2 regions of the Lactococcus sp. UBA7128 genome follow, and region 2 is predicted to be linked to the other one. Evidence: riboswitches for the same ligand, from Rfam matches in the RefSeq annotation. Region 2 holds a riboswitch; the other holds the start of a gene.
What was found. A riboswitch is a leader RNA that binds a small molecule or an ion and turns the genes downstream of it on or off. The one in region 2 is predicted to bind lysine.
Positions count from the first base shown of each region.

Region 1 (16,562 bases), on a different contig from region 2:
GTTTGAAACCCGTCGATTATCTGATGGAACTTTCGGTCAGTGAAGCATTTACAACGGAGGCGTTTCTTAAAGAGAACAAAGATTTACTAGATGATGACATGATCTTTACATTGGACGAAGACTGGATCAGTTTATCAGAGTCTGTAGCAGATAATATTCTTTTAGAAATCCCGTTGCAGATTCTGTCTGAGGACGAGAGGGAGGACGGGAAACTACCGTCAGGGAAAAACTGGACAGTCTTGTCTGAAGCGGATTACCAGAAACAAAAGGAAGAAGAAGCGGATAAGGAAAATAAATCTCCTTTTGCAGATTTGGCGGGTCTTTTCTCGGAAGAAAAGAATTAAGAAAAATCTCATAAAACACTTGCAACAAAATTACAATTGTATTATAATTTTGTTATAGAGGAAATAAAATTAAAAAAGATATAAATGAGGCTAAACTATGAATTCATCTAAACGTATTTTGATTATCGAAGACGATAAAAACATTGCGAGATTTGTTTCACTTGAACTTGAGCATGAAGGCTATCAAACTGCTGTTCAAGACAATGGTCGCAAAGGACTTGAAGAAGCAATGTCAAAAGATTATGACTTGATTTTGCTTGACCTAATGCTGCCAGAACTTGATGGTTTTGAGGTAGCACGTCGCTTGCGCCGTGAAAAAGATACGCATATTATCATGATGACTGCGCGTGACTCAACAATGGACCGTGTCGCAGGTCTTGATATTGGAGCTGATGACTATATCACAAAACCATTTGCTATTGAAGAACTTTTAGCACGTGTGCGTTCACTCTTCCGCCGTGAAGACCATATCCAAGCTGCAGATAAAGCAGACAACACTTCATTCCGCGACTTGGTCATTGACAAAACCAACCGCACTGTTCACCGTGGTAAAAAAGTTATTGACCTTACCCGCCGTGAGTACGACTTGCTTTTGACACTCATGCAAAATGTTGGAGATGTCGTAACACGTGAATATTTGGTTTCAGAAGTCTGGGGTTATGATGAAGGCACTGAAACAAATGTCGTTGACGTCTACATTCGTTACTTGCGTAACAAAATTGATGTGGAAGGACGTGAAAGCTATATCCAAACTGTCCGTGGTATGGGCTACGTCATGCGCGACCGTAAATAACATAGCGAATAAATAAGAAAATTTCTAGTGGCTTTGTCACTAGATTTGTTCCTTTTATGTCATCTAAAAGAAATAGAAAAATGCGACATGATAAAATTTTTTGATGCGAAAAGAGAGAAAACAGAAAGTCTTCCAGAGCGAAAGCGCAGTATCATGCTGCGCTGGGCTTTTGCAAATACAATTTTCTGTTTCATCACTTTCACTATTTTTACAGTACTGATTTATCAACTCACAATAACCACTTTTATTAATGCTGAAAAAGGTGACATGCTGCAAGCCTTGGATAACGTGGAGCAGCGTTTGGCACGCTCTGAAAATGAGCTTACAGAGGAAAACCTCTTTGATTACTTGGGTTATGGACAAGACTATACCGCTTCAAAGCAGTGGCGAGAAAATGAACTTGAAACTTTAGGGAGCATGATTGGTTCGCGAAAGTCTTTTTACGTCTTTGATGTGAATGAACAACTCATCTACTCTACACGGGCCTATAATTTTCCTTTGAGAAAAGATGTGGGAGATTCGAGTGTTGCTATACGCACATTTGGTGATTATTCTGGCTATTTAGCTGAACGACCTGTATTTTCGAGCAAGACAGGGGAATTGATCGGTTATGTTCAGGCCTTCTACGATATGAGTTATTATTACAGCGTACGTACGAAACTTCTTATTGCTCTTATTATTTTGGAAATTATCGCCCTCTTTATCGCTCAGTTTGTGGGTTATTTCATGGCCAGTCGTTACATCAAACCGCTCGAACGCTTACACGATGCTATTACGACCAGAGCAAACAATTTAAGCATGGATTTCAAACCTGTTCTTATTCAAACGGGGGATGAGATTGAAGAGCTGGCTACGGTATATAATGACATGATGATAAAACTCAACGATTATGTGGATCAGCAGAAGCGTTTCGTTTCTGACGTGAGTCATGAGTTAAGAACGCCTCTGGCAGTACTTGACGGACATTTGAACCTGTTGAATCGTTGGGGGAAAAATGATCCTGAGGTACTTGACGAATCACTGATTGCGAGTATTGAAGAAGTAAAAACAATGCGGACAATGCTTGAAGAGATGCTCGCCTTAGCTCGTTTGGAGAGCATTGATTTTCAAGATGAGGACTTAATCTGTGACCCAACGGAAGTTTCGAATTTTCTGATGAAAAACTTTTTACTTATTCATCCCGACTTAAAAATGTCTGTGAAAAACGATTTAAGTCCGGACAGTTTGGCCCATATTTATCCTAATCACTATGAGCAAGGTTTGAAAATTCTGATCGATAATGCGATAAAATATTCGCCAAAAGATCGCCAAGAAGTCAATCTTCATCTTGCAGAAGACGAAGATTATATTATTACGACTGTTGAAGACAGGGGTTATGGAATCAGTGAAGATGACCTGAAACATGTTTTCGAGCGTTTCTTCCGTGCAGATAAAGCCCGAAATCGTGATATAGGTGGTACAGGTCTTGGACTATCTATTATTAATCGCCTTGTGGAAAACTATGAGGGAGAGATTAGTGTTACCTCTGTTTTGGGTGAAGGTTCTAAATTCACGCTGAAAATTCCAAAAATTAAATAAACATAAAAGTCTGTAGATGCCTTAAAGAAGCTGTCGACAGACTTTTTAATTTCCTTATAATTAATTTGACTTGTTTGATGATTCGAGTAAATTGTTGACATTCATCTGAAAAAAGGTTAAGATTTAGAGTACAAAATACAAATAAAATGATAGAGGTCGCAATGAATAGGAAGTTTTACTGAGCTGGACAAGCGTTGAAGTAAAATGGAGGAGACATTGCCGAAATGAATCTACTCGTCCAAGTAGATTTGTTGGGGCAGCAAGGGATACTTGCTGAACTGTCGCAGTTTTGCGGAGTGCTATTCGTTATTGATAAATGCGTCATATTCAACGTTTAGCAACCTCCTTATGTGAAGGTTGCTTTTTATGTTTATTACTACTGTCATCGTATATTCGAATACAATGATAGGGGCATTTCTAGGTTAATTTCCCGCATGTCTCATTGGGAGAAGGCAAAGCGCCTATCCGTGATCTTTACATTATATTGATTTTGTAAAATATGAAAGAGAGAGTGTTATGAAAAGGAAAAACCTATTATTAATTGCCTTGACGTTGTTTACGGTATTATTTATTGGAAACTCAAAGGTTAGTGCAGAGGAGTTCCGTGTGGGGATGGAGGCAGCATATGCCCCCTTTAACTGGACACAGTATGACCAAAGCAACGGTGCAGTTCCTATCGAGGGTGTAGATGGACAATGGGCCAACGGCTATGATGTACAAGTTGCGAAAAAAATTGCGGATAAATTGAATAAAGAGCTGGTCATTGTAAAGTCCAGCTGGGATGGCTTACTTCCCGCTCTTAAGTCAGGAAAAATTGATGCCATTATCGCAGGGATGTCTCCTACAGCAGAGCGTAAAGAACAGATTGACTTCTCAGAGCCTTACTATACGTCGAATCTTGTTATGATGGTAAAAAGTGGCGGAGCGTTTGCCCAAGCTTCAAGTTTGGCTGATTTCTCAGGAGCAAAAATTACCGCTCAGCTCGGAACTTTCCACTACAACATGATTGATCAGATCGAGAATGTAAATAAACAAACAGCCATGAAGGACTTTTCAAGCATGCGAGTTGCCTTGCAGAGTGGGGCCATTGATGGTTATGTTGCAGAGCGACCTGAGGGGATTACGGCAGAAAAAGCAAATCCTGACTTTAAAATGATTGAATTTGGGGAAGGTCAAGGTTTCGTAACGAACTCAGAGGATACGACAGTAGCGGTTGGTGTCCGTAAAAATGACCCTAATTTAGCAGCAATCAATAGCTTTTTAACAGGTTTCTCAGTGCAGGATCAAAAAGAGCTGATGGATGAGATGATTGCTGCGCAGCCAGAAGCAAAAACACAAGGAACTTGGTATGACCAGATTATTGGCATTGTGAAAGACAATGGGAAACAGTTCCTTAATGGTACAGGGATGACATTGTTTATCTCACTTATCAGTACGATTATTGGTACCATTTTAGGGCTTCTTATTGGTGTATACCGTACAATTCCTGAAATCAGTAATAAGTTTTTAGCTTTCTTATATAAAGTGTTTGGCTGGATTATCTCAGCATATATCGAGATTTTCCGTGGGACACCGATGATTGTTCAAGCAATGGTCCTTTATTATGGCTCTGCTCTGGCATTTGGAATTAGCTTGGACCGTACTGTGGCAGCTTTGATTATTGTATCGATTAACACAGGGGCTTATATGTCAGAAATTGTTCGTGGAGGAATCTTCTCTGTAGATAAAGGACAATTTGAAGCAGCACAGGCTCTTGGAATGACACACGGGCAAACAATGCGTAAAGTTGTCTTGCCACAGGTTTTACGAAATATCCTTCCTGCAACAGGTAATGAGTTTGTGATTAACATTAAAGACACATCCGTCTTGTCTGTGATTTCAGTAACGGAACTCTTTTTCCAAGGGACTACAGTGGCACAGCAAAACTTTATGTATTTCCAAACGTTTGCTGTGATTTGCGCAATTTATTTTGTTCTTACTTTCACAGTAACACGTATTCTCCGTTTTATAGAAAGAAAAATGGATGGGCCAGATGCTTATGTTCCAATCCAAAACCAGATGCAAGTCCAAGAATTGGGGGAGGCCTAAATGACAGCTATTTTAGAAATCAATCACTTAAAAAAATCATTCGGAGACAATGAAGTCTTAAAAGACATCCATTTGACCGTTAATACAGGCGAAGTTATTTCTATCATTGGTTCATCAGGAAGTGGTAAGTCAACCCTGCTTCGCTCAATTAATTTACTAGAAAAGCCTAGCGGTGGTGAAATCATTTATAAGGGAGAAAATGTTCTCGAAAAAGGCTTTGACATTCCTCAGTATCGTACACATTTGGGCATGGTTTTCCAAAGCTTTAACCTCTTTAACAACATGAATGTTATTGAAAATGTTATGGCTGGGCAGGTCACTGTATTGAAAAAAAGCCAAGAGGAAGCAAGAAAGATTGCTTTGGAAAATCTAGAAAAAGTGGGGATGGCTAGATTTGCGAATGCTAAACCTGCACAACTCTCAGGTGGACAAAAGCAACGTGTTGCTATCGCACGTGCGATTTCAATGAATCCTGATGTCATTCTTTTTGATGAACCGACATCAGCTCTAGACCCTGAAATGGTTGGCGAAGTTTTGCAAACCATGCAAGGTTTAGCTGAAACAGGTCTTACCATGGTTATCGTCACCCATGAGATGGAGTTTGCGCGTGATGTGAGTGATCGTGTAATCTTCATGGATAAGGGAGTCATTGCTGAAGAAGGCAGTCCTGAAGAAATCTTTGGTTCGCCAAAAGAAGAACGCACAAAAGCTTTCCTCTCACGTTTCCTACGTACTTGAACAAAAAGCAGAAAAGCAAAAATGCTTTCTGCTTTTTTTTATTGTCACCAGTGTAATGTAAACTCTATATTGAAAAAATGGGCAAATAGCGGTAAAATAGAGGGACGTAGAAAGAATAGGGACAATGAAAAAAATCACAACTTTTGAACAAAAAAAAGTGCTTATCCTTGGATTGGCAAGGTCTGGAGAAGCTGCTGCACGCTTGCTTTATTCATTGGGAGCTTTAGTTACTGTAAATGATGGAAAAGCTTTTGATGAAAATCCAGCAGCCAAAGCCTTGCTGAAAGAAGGCATCCAAGTCATTTGTGGGAATCATCCTCTTGAACTTTTGGACGAAGGTTTTGCTTATATGGTAAAAAACCCAGGCATTCGCTACGATAATCCAATGGTTAAACGAGCTTTAGCTAAAAAAATTCCTGTCCTAACAGAAGTTGAGCTGGCTTACCTCGTCTCTGAGGCTCCCATTATCGGTATTACAGGTACAAATGGAAAAACAACGACAACGACACTCATCGCGGAGATTTTAAATGCTGATGGTCGGTCAGCAAAATTAGCAGGAAACATTGGCTTCCCTGCTTCGGAAGTGGCTGCTACAGCTACTGAAAAAGATACTCTTGTCATGGAGCTTTCAAGTTTCCAACTCATGGGGACTATTGACTTTAAGCCAAAGATTGCTCTGATTACAAATATCTTCTCGTCACATTTAGATTATCATGGTTCGCAGGAAGCCTATGAAGCAGCCAAATGGCGCATTCAAGAAAACTTGACTGCTGATGAATACTTGGTGCTTAACTTTAATCAAGAGAAGTGCCGTGCTTTAGCAGCGCATACTGCAGCTCAAGTCGTAGCTTTTGCTACTGAACAGCAAGTCGATGGTGCCTATTCTTTAGAAGGCAAACTGTATTTTCGGGATGAATTTATTATGGAAACCGCAGCACTGGCCTTACCAGGAGAACATAATCTAGAAAATGCTCTAGCAGCAATAGCTGTTGCAAAACTGTCAGGTGTTGAAAATCAAGCCATTATTAGAGTATTAACAAGCTTTTCTGGTGTCAAGCACCGCTTGCAATACTTGGGCGAAATTTCTGGACGGAAAGTTTATAATGACAGTAAGGCTACAAACATCTTGGCAACAAAAAGAGCACTCTCTGGTTTTGAGAACAGTAAGCTGTGGCTTTTAGCAGGCGGACTAGATAGGGGAAATGACTTTGATGAGTTGCTGTCTGCTGTTTCTGGCCTTAAAGGAATGGCTGTGTTTGGAGAAACTGCTCCCAAACTTCAAAAGCTTGCGGATCAGTTACACATCCCGACAGTCCCCAGTGAAAATGTTGCCACGGCACTTAAAGAAGTTTTTGAAAAGTCAACAGCCGGTGACACGATTTTGCTTAGTCCTGCTAGTGCCAGCTGGGATCAATACAAGACCTTTGAAGAACGTGGCGACATGTTTATCAAAGCCTTTGAAGAATTGAAAGGTGAACTGAAATAAGATGAGAATTATTGTAACTGGAGGCGGTACAGGCGGGCATATCTATCCAGCTTTGGCTTTCATCAATCATCTAAAAACGATTGAGCCAGAATCCGATGTCCTCTATGTTGGGACAGAACGGGGATTAGAAAGCAAAATTGTACCTGCGGCTGGCATCGACTTTAAAACAGTAGATATACAAGGTTTCCGCCGTAGCTTTTCCTTTAGCAACTTTAAGACCCTTTATAAATTTTTGAAGTCCACCTCAGACGCTAAGAAGATTATTAAAGACTTTGAACCAGATGTGGTGATTGGTACAGGAGGATATGTCGCAGGTCCTGTTCTTTATGCAGCAGCCAAGCTTAAGATTCCAACACTTGTGCATGAACAAAATTCTATTCCAGGAATAACAAATAAGTTTTTAAGCAAGTATGTGGATAAGGTTGCTGTGGCATTTGAAGCGGCAAAACCCTACTTTCCGAGGGAAAAAACAGTTTTTACTGGTAATCCTCGTGCGCAAGAAGTTGCCAGTTTAGAAGCAACAGATATTTTGGAAACAGAGTATGAGCTCAAAAAGGATAAAAAAACAGTGGTGATTTTTGGAGGTTCACGTGGTGCACAAACCATCAATGAAGCTGTGAAAGCCGCCCTTCCTAAGTTTGCAGAAAAAGATTATCAGCTTGTGTACGCTTCAGGACAGATTTACTACGATGAAGATTATGCAGAATTTGCTAAATATAAGGAAAGTGCAAATATTGCGATTCGTCCTTACATTTCAAACATGCTTGAAGTGCTGGCGTCATCAGATTTAATTTTATGCCGTGCAGGAGCAACGACGATTGCGGAAATTACAGCACTTGGTCTTCCAACCATCTTTGTGCCGAGTCCAAATGTAACGGCAGACCATCAAACGAAAAATGCTCAGGCACTTGTTGACATTGGGGCTGCCAAGATGATCAGAGATGCAGAGCTTACGGCTGAAAAAATGCTGGAAAGCATTTCGGAAATATTTTCTGATGAAAGTCTCTATCAAGCCATGTCGGAAGCCAGTAAAAAAGCAGGAGTTCCTGATGCAAGCGACCGACTTTATCAACTTGTGAAAGAAATTAAAAATAATGAGTGAAGAAAACCTTACGCCTTGGCAAAAGAAACATCTGGAATATCAGCGCCGTAAGGCTGCTGAAAATCAAGAGAAGTCTGAGGAGCCTAAAAAACGGAAGTTTTTGAAGAATAAAGAAGACGATACGGCTAAAAATCAAGAAGATATAGGTCAAGATTCAGAGAGCCAGTATATTGAAGACGGGGAAGAATCAGTAATGACTCACTCAGAAGAGTTTTCTGAGATCGCTGAAGAGGAAGAAACGAAACCCTCTTACTTTGAAGGCAGCTTTGAAGTCTTTAAAAAAATGTGGCCCTTGCTATTAGTGGCTGTCTTACTTTTCATTGTTTCTGTTTATGCTGTATCACCGATAAGTAAGATTGGTAAGTTTACTGTGTCTGGAAATCAGCACGAATCTTTTGAAGCAATAGTAGAAGCCTCGAATTTAAAACCAAGAGATAGAATTTACGGTGTGATTAGAAATCGACGAGGGATTGAGAACAGTATTGTCCAAAAATTCCCACGTGTGAAAGCAGTAGAGATACAAGTTACTTTTCCTAATCATGTTGAAGCTAAGGTCACTGAGTTTCAGACAGTGGCTTATGTTGAACAGAAAGGAAAGAACTATCAAGTTTTAGAAAGTGGCTATATTCTGAGAGATGAAGAGATTCCAGGGGATAAACTTTCAAACCATCCTTTACTTAAAAGTTTTTCAGATCAAGAGGTAGAAAAATTTGTTACCGCTTATATGAAATTGAAACCTGAAATTCGCAGCCTTATTACTACGGTAAGCAAAGCACCGACTAAAGCAACAAGTGATTTCCTTGCCTTAGAGATGTCTGACGGCAACCAGGTACGTGTTTCCTTGAGCCAAATAGCAGAAAAGATGCCTTACTATCCAAGCGTTGCTAGTCAGCTTACCCCTCCCCAAGTGATTGATATGGAGGCTGGGATATACGCGAAATCTAAGGAAGAGTATCTCAATGATTTGAAAAATCCTGAGGGTGAGAAAAAGGACTCAGAAGATACTGCTGAAACGACAACTCAATAGTCTGGAGCAAAAATAGAAAAGATTGATTTCAGGCAAAGCCGAAAAAAGCTTAACCACAGCATTCATATGCACGTGATTAAGCTTTTTTGTTTTTAAGTCATTTGGTTCAATATTTTTATAGTATCTTAAAGTAAAAGAAAAACGGTTTTCTTTTAAAACGAAAACCGTTTTTACTTTTAAGCGTTCAAGACTTTTGACAAGAAGTCTTGTAAACGTGGGTGCTGTGGATTGTCAAAGATGTCTTCTGGCTTACCGTCTTCAAGGATAACACCAGAATCTGTGAACATGACACGGTTGGCAACTTTGCGTGCAAATCCCATTTCATGTGTCACAATAAGCATTGTCATACCATCGTCAGCGATACGGCGCATGAGGTCAAGAACATCACCAACCATTTCAGGGTCCAAGGCGGAAGTTGGCTCATCAAAGAGCATAACATCAGGATCCATAGCCAAGGCACGAGCGATAGCAACACGCTGTTTTTGCCCACCTGAGAGCATCTCAGGCATGGTATCTTTCTTCTCTTCTAGCCCAACCGCTTCAAGCAAATGAAGTGCTTTTTCTTTGGCCTCTTCTTTTGTTAGTTTCTTAAGCTCAACAGGCGCATACATGATATTTTCCAAAACAGTCATGTTAGGGAAAAGGTTGAAATGCTGGAAAACCATTCCGACATGTTGGCGAACCAAGTTGATATCTGTGTTTTTATCCGTGAGGTTGTAGCCGTTGATAATGACATCACCACTGGTGGCGCCTTCTAAGCCGTTCAATGTACGGAGGAAGGTTGATTTACCAGAACCTGAGGGTCCTATGATACAGACAACGTCCCCCTTGTTGAACTTTGCCGAGATACCTTTGAGGACCTCGTTTTTACCATATGTTTTGTGAAGATCAGTGACTTCGATTTGTACAGACATATCTTTAATCTCCTTATTTCATTTTTTGTTCAATGCGACGTCCAGCCCACATCAAAAGAAGCAGAACAATCATGTATATCAAACCAATCAAACCATAAACACGGAAAGCTTGGAAGTTACGTGCAACGATGATTTGACCAGCTTGTAAGAGCTCAACCAATCCGATAACAGATACTAAGGTTGTATCTTTAAGCGTGATAATAAATTGGTTAATCAAGCTCGGAATTGTAATCTTGACAGCTTGTGGCAAGATTACTTTTTGCATTGTCTTCACATAAGGAATTCCTAGTGAGCGACTGGCTTCCATTTGTCCAGCTGGAACAGCAGCAATACCACCGCGAACGATTTCAGCGATATAGGCTGATTCATTAAGCGTTAAGGCAATAACACCGGCAGTGAACTCGTTCAGAGGACTTTGATGACCTGTAAGGAGTTGTAACATGTTTGGAATACCATAGAAAATGAAGATAGTCAACACTAAGAGAGGAATAGAACGGTTAAGGTCAACGTAAATGCGTGAAATCGTACGCAAAACTGATGAAGGACTAGCTGAGAAAAGTCCAAAGATGATACCGACAATCATAGCCAGGACAAATGAAACTAAAGCAAGTTGAATCGTAATCCAGAGTCCTTTTGCCAGCTGTTTCCAGTTGTTTTTCAAGATGCCAAACATCGTGCTTTCTGTATCTGATTCAGATGCTGTCTCTGCTTTTGAAGTCAGATATTTGTCAAGGATTTCTTGGTATTTTCCGCTAGCACGCAGTGAAGCTAGACCATTGTTAAACATTTCAATCAATTCAGGATTTGTTCCTTTTTTCACGGCAAAGCCATATTGACCAGTTGGGATACCTTCAAAAGGTGTTTTAAATTCCTGCCCTTGCTTGATGGCATATTTAACCACGGGTTCGTCATCCATAAAGGCCTGTATTGAACCGTTCTTCAATGAAGAATACATTGAAGTTGCATCAGTAAAGGTTTTTAAAGTATAACCGTACTTGCTTTCATTTTTAGTTAGGTAGTCATAAGAAGCTGTACCATTTTTGGCACCTACCTGTTTCCCCTTTAAATCTTCCCATGTTTTAATGTCATCGTTAGACTTAGAAACAGCGAGAGTCAGATTAGAGTCAAAGTAAGGATCGCCAAAGTCAAAGACTTTTTTGCGTGCGTCAGTAATAGACATACCAGCCATCATTGCATCTGCATGTCCAGCTTGGACAGCATCTACGGCAGGTTGGAAACCAACGTGGTTCCATTTAATTTTAAACCCTTGTTGTTCAGCAATTGCGTTAAGCAAGTCAACGTCAATCCCGGTGAATTTTTTATCCGTATTTTGGAATTCAAAAGGGGCGAAACTATTGTCAGAAGCAATAGTATAAACATCTTTTTTAGGTATAGCTTTTTTACCACTTGTGTATTTTTGAACGATTTTATCATAATCGCCATTGGCTTTCATTTGAGTGAGAGCCTTATTGAAGCCATCAATTAATTTAGAATTTTCACCTTTCATCACGGCAAAACCGTAACCTCCTGGAAGTGAAAAAGAGGGGAGTTTGATGGCCAGGTCTTGACCTTGACTGATGGCATAAGAAATGACAGGAGCTTCATCCATGGCGCCGACGATATTCCCTGAAGCTAGTGATGCAAACATGCGCACCCCATCAGGATAAGTCTTAATGGAATAGCCGTATTTATCTTGATTTTTTAGCAACCAATCATAAGCAGCTGTCCCTTTTTTAGCACCAACAGCTTTGCCCTTAAGTTCATCATAGCTCTTAAGCGTAGAAGCTTTTGTTGTAGCCAAAGTAATAGCTGAGGTATAGTAAGGCTCAGAAAAATCAAAAATTTTCTTACGTTCGTCAGTGATTGACATCCCTGCAATAACGGCATCGGCTTTTCCAGCTTTTAAGTTTTGAAGAGCAGCATCAAAGCCGGGGAAGGTCATTTCAAGCTTCCAGTCATTGATCTTTGCAACTTCTTTCATGATATCTACATCGATACCTACCCAGTTTTTATTTGAATCTTGAAATTCAAAAGGGGCATAAGCATTATCACTTGCGACACGCACGGTTTCTTGAGCGCTGACGTTATCAGCAGTTACGAAGGACATTCCAGTAAGCGTGGCGAATATTAAAGATAATGTAAAGAATAATTTCTTCATTTCATTATTTCTCCTAAGTTTCATTAATTATATAAACAAATCATATACATGCCAGTATACCACAAAATAGCCTTGAAAAAAATAATCCGTGTCATAAAACATGACATGTAAAAAACTTGAGAAATGAATTTATAATTTTTTCTACAAAAATACACAAAGGAAGAATTTGATAAAGGGAATTATTTAGTGTAAAATTAAAAATGCAGCAACACTTTAACAGAAAGAAGAACTAAAACATGTTTGTCACACTTTCAATCTTTGGCTTTTTCAACGATTGGATTTCCAGTTTCTTGAATACGCCAGGCGCCCACATCTGGGTCTATGTACTTTTAGGTGCCATTATCTTCATCGAAACAGGATTAGTAATTTTTCCGTTTCTACCAGGTGATTCAATTCTCTTTTTTGTCGGCTCTATGGCAGCCTTATATCCAAATAAATTATCAATGCCCTTTCTAATTATAACGATGGGGACTTTGGCTTTTCTCGCAAATCTTCTTAACTATGAAATTGGGCGCAGGTTTGGAGATGTCATCCCTAAACACAAAAGTTTATCCAAATTTTTAAAACCAGAATATATTGAAGAAGCAGAACAATTTTTTGTGAAATGGGGGTCTTGGGCGATCTTCCTTGGGCGTTTTATGCCTATCATTCGTACAGTAGTTCCCTTTACAGCAGGAACCAGTCGTATGCCGCATAAAAAGTTCGTCCTCTATAATTTTTTAGGTGGTTTTGCTTGGGTGATTGTTGCTCTAGGTGCTGGTTTCCTTTTTGGACAAGTTCCATTTATTAAGAAAAATTTTGAGTTGGTCATGTTAACTATTGTTGCTGTATCCTTACTTCCGGCAATGATTGGTGTGGCAAAACGATTTTTCACAGGGCGCAAAGCAGCATAAATAAGTTATAATAGTATTAGTTATCTAATACTATTTTTTATATTAAAAATCAATGCGGCAAAACAACTAATAGATACGGGTAAAATATGGAGATAAATGGATACACGAGGATGGCGGCAGTTTTAGCCTATCCTATCAAACATAGTTTCTCACCCTTTATCCATAATCGTGCATTTGAACTGGTGAACGAAAATGGTGCATATCTGGCTTGGGAACTTAAAGATGAAAAATATTTAGGCCAGACGGTAAATAATGTTAGAACTTTGGACATGTACGGGCTTAACATCTCGATGCCTTATAAGTATAAGGTAATCGAATTTTTAGATGATTTATCGGAGGAAGCACGCTTGATGGGCGCTGTGAACACTGTTGTCAATCATAGCGGGAAGCTGGTAGGCCATAATACAGATGGCATAGGATTTTTTAATGCCCTAACTTTTGAGCCTAAGGATAAAAAGATGGTACTTATAGGCGGTGGTGGCGCCGCCCTTGCCATTATTGTTCAAGCTTTCCTGCTCGGGATGCGAGAAATTACTGTTTTTGCTAGGCGGTCTAGTTCTTACAAGGCCTTGGAGCAACGCGTGGAAGAATTAGCGACTCAAACACAAAGTATACTCAGAGTTTTCGACTTGGCTGATACCTCACGTCTACAATATGAAATTACTGAAGCAGATCTACTGGTTAATGCAACACCGGTCGGTATGTTGGACAAAGCAATGCCCGTCTCGTCTTCTATTAATCTCCCCTCTCATCTATTAGTGGTAGATACGATTTACAAGCTACAGGAAACGCCATTGATGAAATGGGCAGAAGCTCAGGGAGTTCAAACGAAAAATGGCTTGGGAATGCTTCTTCATCAAGCTGCGGCCTCTTTTGAATTATGGACGGGGAAGAAAATGCCTATTGGGCAGATAGGACAGGAATTGGAGGAAAAAAATGAGATTAAAAGTTGATCTTCCACGAAATCCTTATGACATTCTTATCGAAAAAGTCAGTTTATCCTCTGTCGGAAACTGGGTCAGCAGTCTTTGGGAGAAGCAAAAGATTGTCCTCGTGACAGATAATAATGTGAATGCGTTCTATGGTACTGGGGTAAGAACCCATTTGGAGCGCGAGGGTTTTGAGGTTTTTACTTTTGAATTTCCAGCAGGGGAGGCGAACAAAAACTTAGCTACTGTAGAAAGACTTTGGAACTTTTGTGCTGAACAATCTCTGACACGTTCAGACGGCATTATTGCCTTGGGAGGAGGAGTTGTTGGTGATCTGGCTGCTTTTGCTGCCAGTACTTATATGCGGGGAATTCATTTTCTCCAAATCCCCACCAGCTTGACCGCACAAGTTGACAGTTCTATTGGTGGAAAAACTGGTGTGAATAGTGCTTATGCGAAAAACATGATTGGCACTTTTGCACAGCCAGGTGGTGTACTGATTGATCCAGAAGTCTTAAAAACGTTACCCTCTCGAGACTTCCGTGAAGGCATCGGGGAAATTGTGAAGTGTGCCCTTATCGCAGATAAGGAGCTGTGGCAACGTCTATCCAAGTTGAAAAATGCTCAAGAATTATTACAGGAAGCAGAATACTTTATTCATGCAGCCTGTGAAGTAAAGCGAAAACTTGTAGTGGAAGACCAATTTGACCAAGGAACGCGGCTATATTTGAATTTTGGTCACACCATTGGCCATGCTGTAGAAACTTGGGCGGGCTATGGTCAAGTTATGCACGGTGAAGCTGTTGCTATTGGCATGGTCCAAATCAGCAAGGTTGCGGAAAGTAAAGGGCTTATGCCCAAAGGGATGACAGAAAAAATCAGAGAAATGCTGCAAAAGTTTCAACTTCCTCAAACTTATCAGCCTTGGGATGAAACGGCTTTGTTTGACATAGTCGTGCATGACAAGAAGGCACGGGGCAATAGAATAAAGACAATACTTGTGCCAGAAATTGGACGTGCCACAATCCATGAAATAAGCCTAGAAGAAATGCGAGAGTACCTAAAGGTAGGAGGCAGTGACAGTCTCTGAAGAGTGGGCATTGTTGATGAAGATTGACTAAAAGAGTTAATACAGGCTCATCTTTCGCCAAGATTTTGGAAACAGGGCTTATAAAGACTGCTTGTTTCTCATAAATAAGAATACAATGGAGAAAATAATCAAAAAATTATAATGTTTGTCTATCTTGGAATAGCACTTTTTGCGGGTTTTTTACTAGCAAACCAAAACCCGATTAACGCCGAACTTCGCAAAAATGTTAATTCCCCATTTTGGGCATCGACAATTTCTCAAATTATTGGGGTTGTTTTCTTAGGTACAACCTCATTGCTTTTAACGGGGAACTTGTTTCCGTCTGCCGAATTTATCCAGTCTCATCCAGTCTGGATATGGATTGGTGGCTTACTTGGTCCTGTCTATGTCACGTCTAATGTTTTCCTTTTTCCAAGATTAGGCGCTGTGCAGACCGTTATTTTCCCTATTTTGGGGCAGGTAGTGACAGGTGTTATTATTGACAGCTTTGGCTGGTTTTACGCAGTCCATATTCCTATGAGTGTGATGCGTGTTTTGGGAGTTCTTATTACAATATTAGGTCTCCTGATTGCTGTAGTCCTCCCGAGTCTAAAGGACAACTCAAACCAGTCCGAACCGAGACCTAACTTGTTGCCTTGGCGACTCTGGGCAATTATATCCGGTTCATTTATGGCAATTCAGCAAGCGATTAATGGACACTTGGGCCTTTTGTTGCAGAGGCCTATTCAAGCTTCTTTTATCTCCTTTTTTATCGGTTTAATCGCTATTCTTCTTGTTACTTTGCTGATTGAGCGGCGCCTTATCACTAAAGTAGAGTTAAGACAGATAAAAAAATGGAACATGTTAGGCGGCATTTGGGGGGCTTTCTTCGTTTTAGGTTCGGTTTTGGCCGTGCCAAAGATGGGCGCGGGGCTCAGTATCATGATGGCTCTTTTAGGACAAATCCTTGGGTCAATGTTGGTCCAACAGTTCGGTTGGTGGCGTTCAGGTACCTATCCGATACGCATGATACAAGTTGTTGGTCTTGGGCTCATGCTGGTGGGTATTGTTTGTATAAAATTTTTGTGAGGTCATATGTTTAGAAAAAAATCATTTGAAGTATTTGATATTGAAGGTCTGGATGCGCGTATGCAAGCTGTGCGCTCGGAGATTCAACCTGTTTTTATGGAGATAGGTGAGGTCTTGAAAGAAAGAATCAGTCAAGCTTTTCCAGAGCAGGATTTTTATCTGCACATTGCTCAGCATCGACGCCGCACCAGCCATGCTCCAGAAAATACGTGGTCAGCCATCGGTCGACAAAAGCGAGGATATAAGATGGAACCGCATTTTCAGCTAGGCATTTGGAAAGACTATGTGTTTATTTACCTTTCCATCATTGATCAACCGAAAGGTCAGCAAGACTATGCTGATAAATTAACTCAA
Region 1 covers NZ_DKXK01000076.1:4,199-20,760, forward strand. The annotation lists gene B4H39_RS08215 (YceD family protein) at 1-344, shown strand, start outside; gene B4H39_RS08220 (response regulator transcription factor) at 442-1,137, shown strand; gene B4H39_RS08225 (HAMP domain-containing histidine kinase) at 1,225-2,715, shown strand; lysine riboswitch at 2,858-3,025, shown strand; gene B4H39_RS08230 (ABC transporter permease subunit) at 3,232-4,803, shown strand; gene B4H39_RS08235 (amino acid ABC transporter ATP-binding protein) at 4,804-5,541, shown strand; gene murD (UDP-N-acetylmuramoyl-L-alanine--D-glutamate ligase) at 5,666-7,027, shown strand; gene murG (undecaprenyldiphospho-muramoylpentapeptide beta-N-acetylglucosaminyltransferase) at 7,029-8,129, shown strand; gene B4H39_RS08250 (cell division protein FtsQ/DivIB) at 8,122-9,156, shown strand; gene B4H39_RS08255 (amino acid ABC transporter ATP-binding protein) at 9,333-10,070, opposite strand; gene B4H39_RS08260 (ABC transporter substrate-binding protein/permease) at 10,084-12,228, opposite strand; gene B4H39_RS08265 (VTT domain-containing protein) at 12,465-13,121, shown strand; gene aroE (shikimate dehydrogenase) at 13,208-14,074, shown strand; gene aroB (3-dehydroquinate synthase) at 14,058-15,140, shown strand; gene B4H39_RS08280 (DMT family transporter) at 15,282-16,208, shown strand; gene B4H39_RS08285 (DUF1054 domain-containing protein) at 16,215-16,562, shown strand, end outside.
Region 1: another riboswitch for lysine. It lies ahead of B4H39_RS08230 (ABC transporter permease subunit); the one in region 2 lies ahead of B4H39_RS08975 (amino acid permease).

Region 2 (5,536 bases):
ATCGTATCCGGCTCATGAATCATTAAAAGGGAAAACTCCGCTTGCTCAGGTAACATCCCAAAATTTGGCTGACCTTCGCGCAAGTCAGCAAGCCCCGTCAATGATACATCTCCTGCCCGTACAGACTGATTTGTAAGTACTGTGAATCCTGACTCTTCCAGAAAGCTTCTTATGTAGTTAGGATGTCCCTCCTCCGAAAAATCATGATTGCCCAAAATAGCAAATTTCCCCAAAGGAGCATCTAAATCCGCCAGAATTTCTTTAACTTTATTTCTCTCGTGCTTTTGAGCCCAGCTTACCTTGTCAAATAAGTCACCTGTAAACAAAATCAAGTCAGGCTGATTCTGCTTTATATGCTTCGAAAATTTATAAAATCGGTATGGCCGGGTGTGCCAGTTAAAATGCGTATCTGTAAAATGTGCAACTTTTAATCCTTTCCTATCTGAGATTTTCACTTCCCGTACACGCATAAAGTGTGGTTCAAGCAAAATCCCATAAAACAGGAAACTAAAAAGTAGAATTATAATCCATATCATTGCTTTTAATTTCTTAACTTCTCTTTTTTCCTAATCATTTGTAGGTCTGCGAGATTACGCGGAAACCTTGCTCTGGTTCAGTCATATATAACATTCTTCTAATGCCCAACCAATCATGTGCTTTTCAAACTCTCTTTTGTCTCACCTCTTCTTCAGCAGGGAAGACCGTTTTTTAAAGGAGCTACATCTTTGGCACACTGTATAAATCCTTCGCACTCTCATTCAATATTTTTTAGAAATGCTTCTGTATCAGATATTTATTTACTCATCCCAAGAGCTCAACTTGTAACTAAAGCTAATTTTTGCAATTCCTTTGGCAGCTTAACCATATAGCCGTCTTGCAAAAAGGCTTCTTTCATTTCTAGTATAACATAAAGTCAAACAAGACTGAGTGGAGTCACCCTTACATAAGTTTTGGAAGCGAGGAGCTTAACCGTTATAATATACGGGATGGTACTCAAAAAATCAAAGTTAGAGTACGAAAAAAGACACCCTCTGGTATCTTTTTTTATATCTTTAGTTTTCGTCAGAAGCTACGAATGGCAAAAGAGCCATAACACGTGCGCGTTTGATAGCTGTAACCACTTTACGTTGGTTTTTAGCTGAAGTACCAGTTACGCGACGTGGCAAGATTTTACCACGTTCTGAGATAAAACGTTTCAATAGTTCAGTGTCTTTGTAATCAACAACTTCGATTTTGTTAGCTGCGATAAAGTCAACTTTTTTACGGCGTTTGAAGCCACCACGTTTTTGAAAAGCCATAGTGTGTTTCTCCTTATATTATTATTTTATGATGTTTCACAGAAAAGTACTATCAGCGTTCTGTGAAACTAATAAGAGGCTTAGCAGCCCACTCGTGTTGGAAAGAAGAGCCTTAACTCCCTCTGCAACAGACTATTAAAATGGAAGATCATCATCAGAAATTTCCATCGGTGAGCCACCAAAAGGATCAGCATCACGACCAAAATCAGGTGTCGCAGTACTTGCTGTGCTCGTTCCAGCAAATGTACTGTTTTGCGGTTGTTGCTGTTGTGGTGCACTGTATGAACCACTTCCACCTTCACGCACGGCACGACTTTCAAGCATTTGGAAGTTATCCGCCAATACCTCAGTCACGTAAACACGTTGACCTTCTTTGTTCTCATAATTCCGCACTTGAATGCTACCTGTCACACCAATTAAGGCACCCTTTTTCGCCCAATTTGCCAAGTTCTCAGCAAATTGACGCCAGATGACACAGTTGATGAAATCAGCTTCACGTTCGCCTTGCGCATTTTTAAAACGGCGGTTAACAGCAAGCGTAAATGTAGCAACCGCAGTATTTTGCGGTGTGTAACGTAGTTCAGGGTCACGCACAAGGCGTCCAACCAAAACAACATTATTAATCATGATGTCTCTCCTTTAATTTTGTCCAGCTAAACCAGAATTAAGCTTCTACTTTAGTGATCATATGACGAAGAATATCGCCGTTAATCTTAGCAAGACGGTCAAATTCGCTCAAAGCCGCTGAATCAGTAGACGCTTCAAGAGTTACGATGTGGTAGATACCTTCACGGAAATCTTGAATTTCGTAAGCGAGTTTACGTGTTTCCCAGTCTTTAGACTCAAGATTCACAGCACCGTTGTCAGTCAAGATATTATCGAAACGTTCAACGAGAGCTTTCTTTGCTTCTTCTTCAATGTTCGGACGAATAATATAAAGAATTTCGTATTTTGTCATTGATTTTTCCTCCTTTTGGACTAATGACACAGGTTGGAGCCTGTGTAAGTTATGAGTTTTACTCACAAGTATATATTCTATCAGATTAGCAGTTTTTTTGCAAGCTGCCCCACTCCTATCACAGAAATTTCACGGCTTATTAAAAAACTATAATAACTATCTCGAAACACTGATTTAGAAGCACTTGTAGTGTACGCACATTTTTCTTAAAAAGAGCCGCTTCGAAGGTATTTTACTCTTTCAAGTGTAAAAGTTATTCAAGAAAAGGGGGAATTTCTCAGAGCTTGTGAAACTTCCGTGTCCCTTCTCGTAGAAATCTTAAAACGAAACCAAAAGAAAACAACCCTCTGCACATGCAGAAGATTTTTCACCTTTCTTTATTTATCAAGCTACAACATCGAGCACATTAGCTGGAATGTAGCGGTACTCACCTTCTTTCGACTGATAGTAGCCAAGTTTTTTCACAATAAAATGCAGTTTGCATTGGTTATCAAAGCGTTGGAATAAGTGTGTTACTTCTCCTTCTTGGCTGCGTGTTACGCGTACAATTTTTTCTCCTGCGTAAGTTGGAGATACATATTTTGGGGTAAATGCCATAACAAACCACCTCCCGATATAATTCAGATGAAAGCGTGCTCATCTACCTTCTATTATAACTCTTTTTAGTTTCTAAAACAAACACTTCGCATTATTTATAACCAACAAGCAAAGTTGCATAATTATACACTTTTTTCAGCTTTATCCTTGACAAGCCTCTCAAATTAATCTAAAATATTCATAAATACTTAATAAACGATAGAGGTCGCAGCCAATAATAAGTCGAACGGAGCTTGAGTAAGCTAGGATGTTTGACCCAGGAGCGGTTGCCGAAAGAAAAGTTAAACTCAATACCTTTTCTTGGTTTAACGAGAAATACTTGTTAAACTGTCGTAGTCTAGCTAGACTCTTAGTATAGACACGATGCGCTATTCGGATAAAAATCCTTTCTGACGTTTAGTGATCCCTCGGGATTGCTTTTTTGTATTAATATTCATAAATTTAGGAGAGAAGTAATGGATAATACTGCAAACAACGGACCCACGACAACCACACAAGTAAAACGGGGGCTCAAACATCGCCACTTAACCATGATTGCTTTAGGGGGAACTATCGGTACGGGGTTATTTGTTGCTTCAGGAGCCACAATATCTCAAGCTGGTCCTTTTGGCGCCCTTGTTGCTTATGGAGCTATAGGTCTCATGGTTTTCTTCTTGATGACTTCTCTCGGTGAAATGGCTTCTTACTTGCCACTATCTGGTTCCTTTGCTTCCTTTGCTGACCGTTATGTTGATGAGGCTTTCGGCTTTGCCATGGGCTGGAACTACTGGTTCAACTCAGCAATCACTGTGGCTGTTGAGGCTGCTACAGTCGGTGTAATTATGCAATTCTGGTTGCCACATGTCCCTACATGGATTTGGTCTACCATAGTTATTGGTCTTATCCTATTGGTCAACTTGATTTCTGCCAAGGCTTACGGTGAAGCAGAGTTTTGGATGGCTACGGTTAAAGTTGTTGCCGTTATTGCCTTTATCGTGATTGGTCTCGCAACAATTTTCGGGATTATGAGTTATAAACCCGATGTGGCACGTAACCTTTCTGCTGGAGGAAATCACGGGTTTGTTGGCGGTATCGGAGGAATGATTGCCGTCTTCATGATTGCAGGTTTCTCTTTCCAAGGTACCGAAATCGTTGGTATTGCAGCTGGTGAATCTGAAAATCCTGAAAAAAATGTACCTTCAGCAATCAAACAAGTTTTCTGGCGTATCCTCATTTTCTACTTCCTATCTATCTTTGTCGTTGGAGCTTTAGTCTATTATAAAGACCCTAGTCTTCTCCGTGCTGCTGCTCAAAACGACATTACCGTTTCTCCGTTTACTCTAGTGTTTGAGCGTGCTGGTTTAGCTGCTGCCGCTTCTGTTATGAATGCTGTCATTTTAACATCTGTTATTTCTTCTGCTAACTCTTGGCTCTACGCTGCTTCTCGTATGCTTTTCGGTATGGCTAAGGAAGGACATGCACCAAAGATTTTTGCAAAGACAAACACAAGCACTGGTGTTCCCATCTTTGCTATCCTAGCCACTGTAGCCATTGGTCTTTTAGCTTTCTTGACCAGTATCTTCGGAACAGAAATTTACTTCTACCTCGTAGCCGCCTCTGGTTTATCTGGCTTTCTGGCTTGGATTGGTATTGCGATTTGCCATTTTCGCTTCCGCCGTGCTTTTATTAAGCAAGGACATCATCTTTCTGAGTTGGGTTATCATGCCAAATGGTTCCCCATCGGCCCAATTATTGCCTTAATCCTCTCAATCATCATCGTTATCGGTCAAATCACCACTGTCACGATGAGCGTGCAAAACATTGTTACCACTTACTTGGCGCTGCCACTTTTCCTTGTTTTATATTTTTCTTATAAAATTGTTAAGAAGACGAAGCTCATCCCCCTTGAAGAAGTTGACCTGAGTCGCGATATTGATTAAAAACTCAGATAAAACCCTAAAAATCACTCAATACTTGGCTTATAAGGATGCCTTATTGAGTGATTTTTGTTTTGGAGTTTGACTGCTTTAGTTGGATTGATTGATAATTATAGCAGGGCGAATACCACGCACAGGGTGGGTAAATGATACATTATTACTAGCGAACAACTGTCCTGGTCTCTGGAAATTCACATGCCAAGCAAATCCGGGAGCCCCAGGTGTCCGTAACCACCACGAGTTACTGTTCGTCGCCGTACGTCCCAAGGAGTTAGGAAATGCTTGTCCAAGTCCAGATAGGCGTGTAACATCAGCTAAGGAAAGTGCAAACGCACGTGGACTACCACCTGCTCCTTGGACAATTGTTGTCACATCTGCCGCAACCTCACCTTCTAGATTATTGGGAATCCATCGCACACCACCATCAAATGTAACAACATCATCTGGAACACTTCCCGTTATGAAGTTATTAGCTACAGGCTGAACTCTGGCTCTCACTTCTGAATGAAGAGAGTCATACCAAGAATCCAGTTCCTCTTCTTGCTGTACAAATGAAATCTCGGTAATCACATTATTCCGGATAATCATATGGTTGCCAGAACCCATGTTTTCAAGGTAACGGTACTGCTCACCTGCCATGGTAAAGATACGGCCCGGACGCATGGTTGAGAAGTCAAAAGCATCTGGTGCACTGTCTTCGTTAGGCAATGGGTTCTGTCCGTCATCGTACATCACTCCGTTCTGGATACCTTGGAGAAGGTCTTCCA
Region 2 covers NZ_DKXK01000082.1:420-5,955, forward strand. The annotation lists gene B4H39_RS08950 (metallophosphoesterase) at 1-536, opposite strand, end outside; gene rpsR (30S ribosomal protein S18) at 1,053-1,298, opposite strand; gene B4H39_RS08960 (single-stranded DNA-binding protein) at 1,434-1,925, opposite strand; gene rpsF (30S ribosomal protein S6) at 1,963-2,256, opposite strand; gene B4H39_RS08970 (hypothetical protein) at 2,641-2,853, opposite strand; lysine riboswitch at 3,045-3,232, shown strand; gene B4H39_RS08975 (amino acid permease) at 3,309-4,772, shown strand; partial or broken gene B4H39_RS08980 (hypothetical protein) at 4,860-5,536, opposite strand, start outside.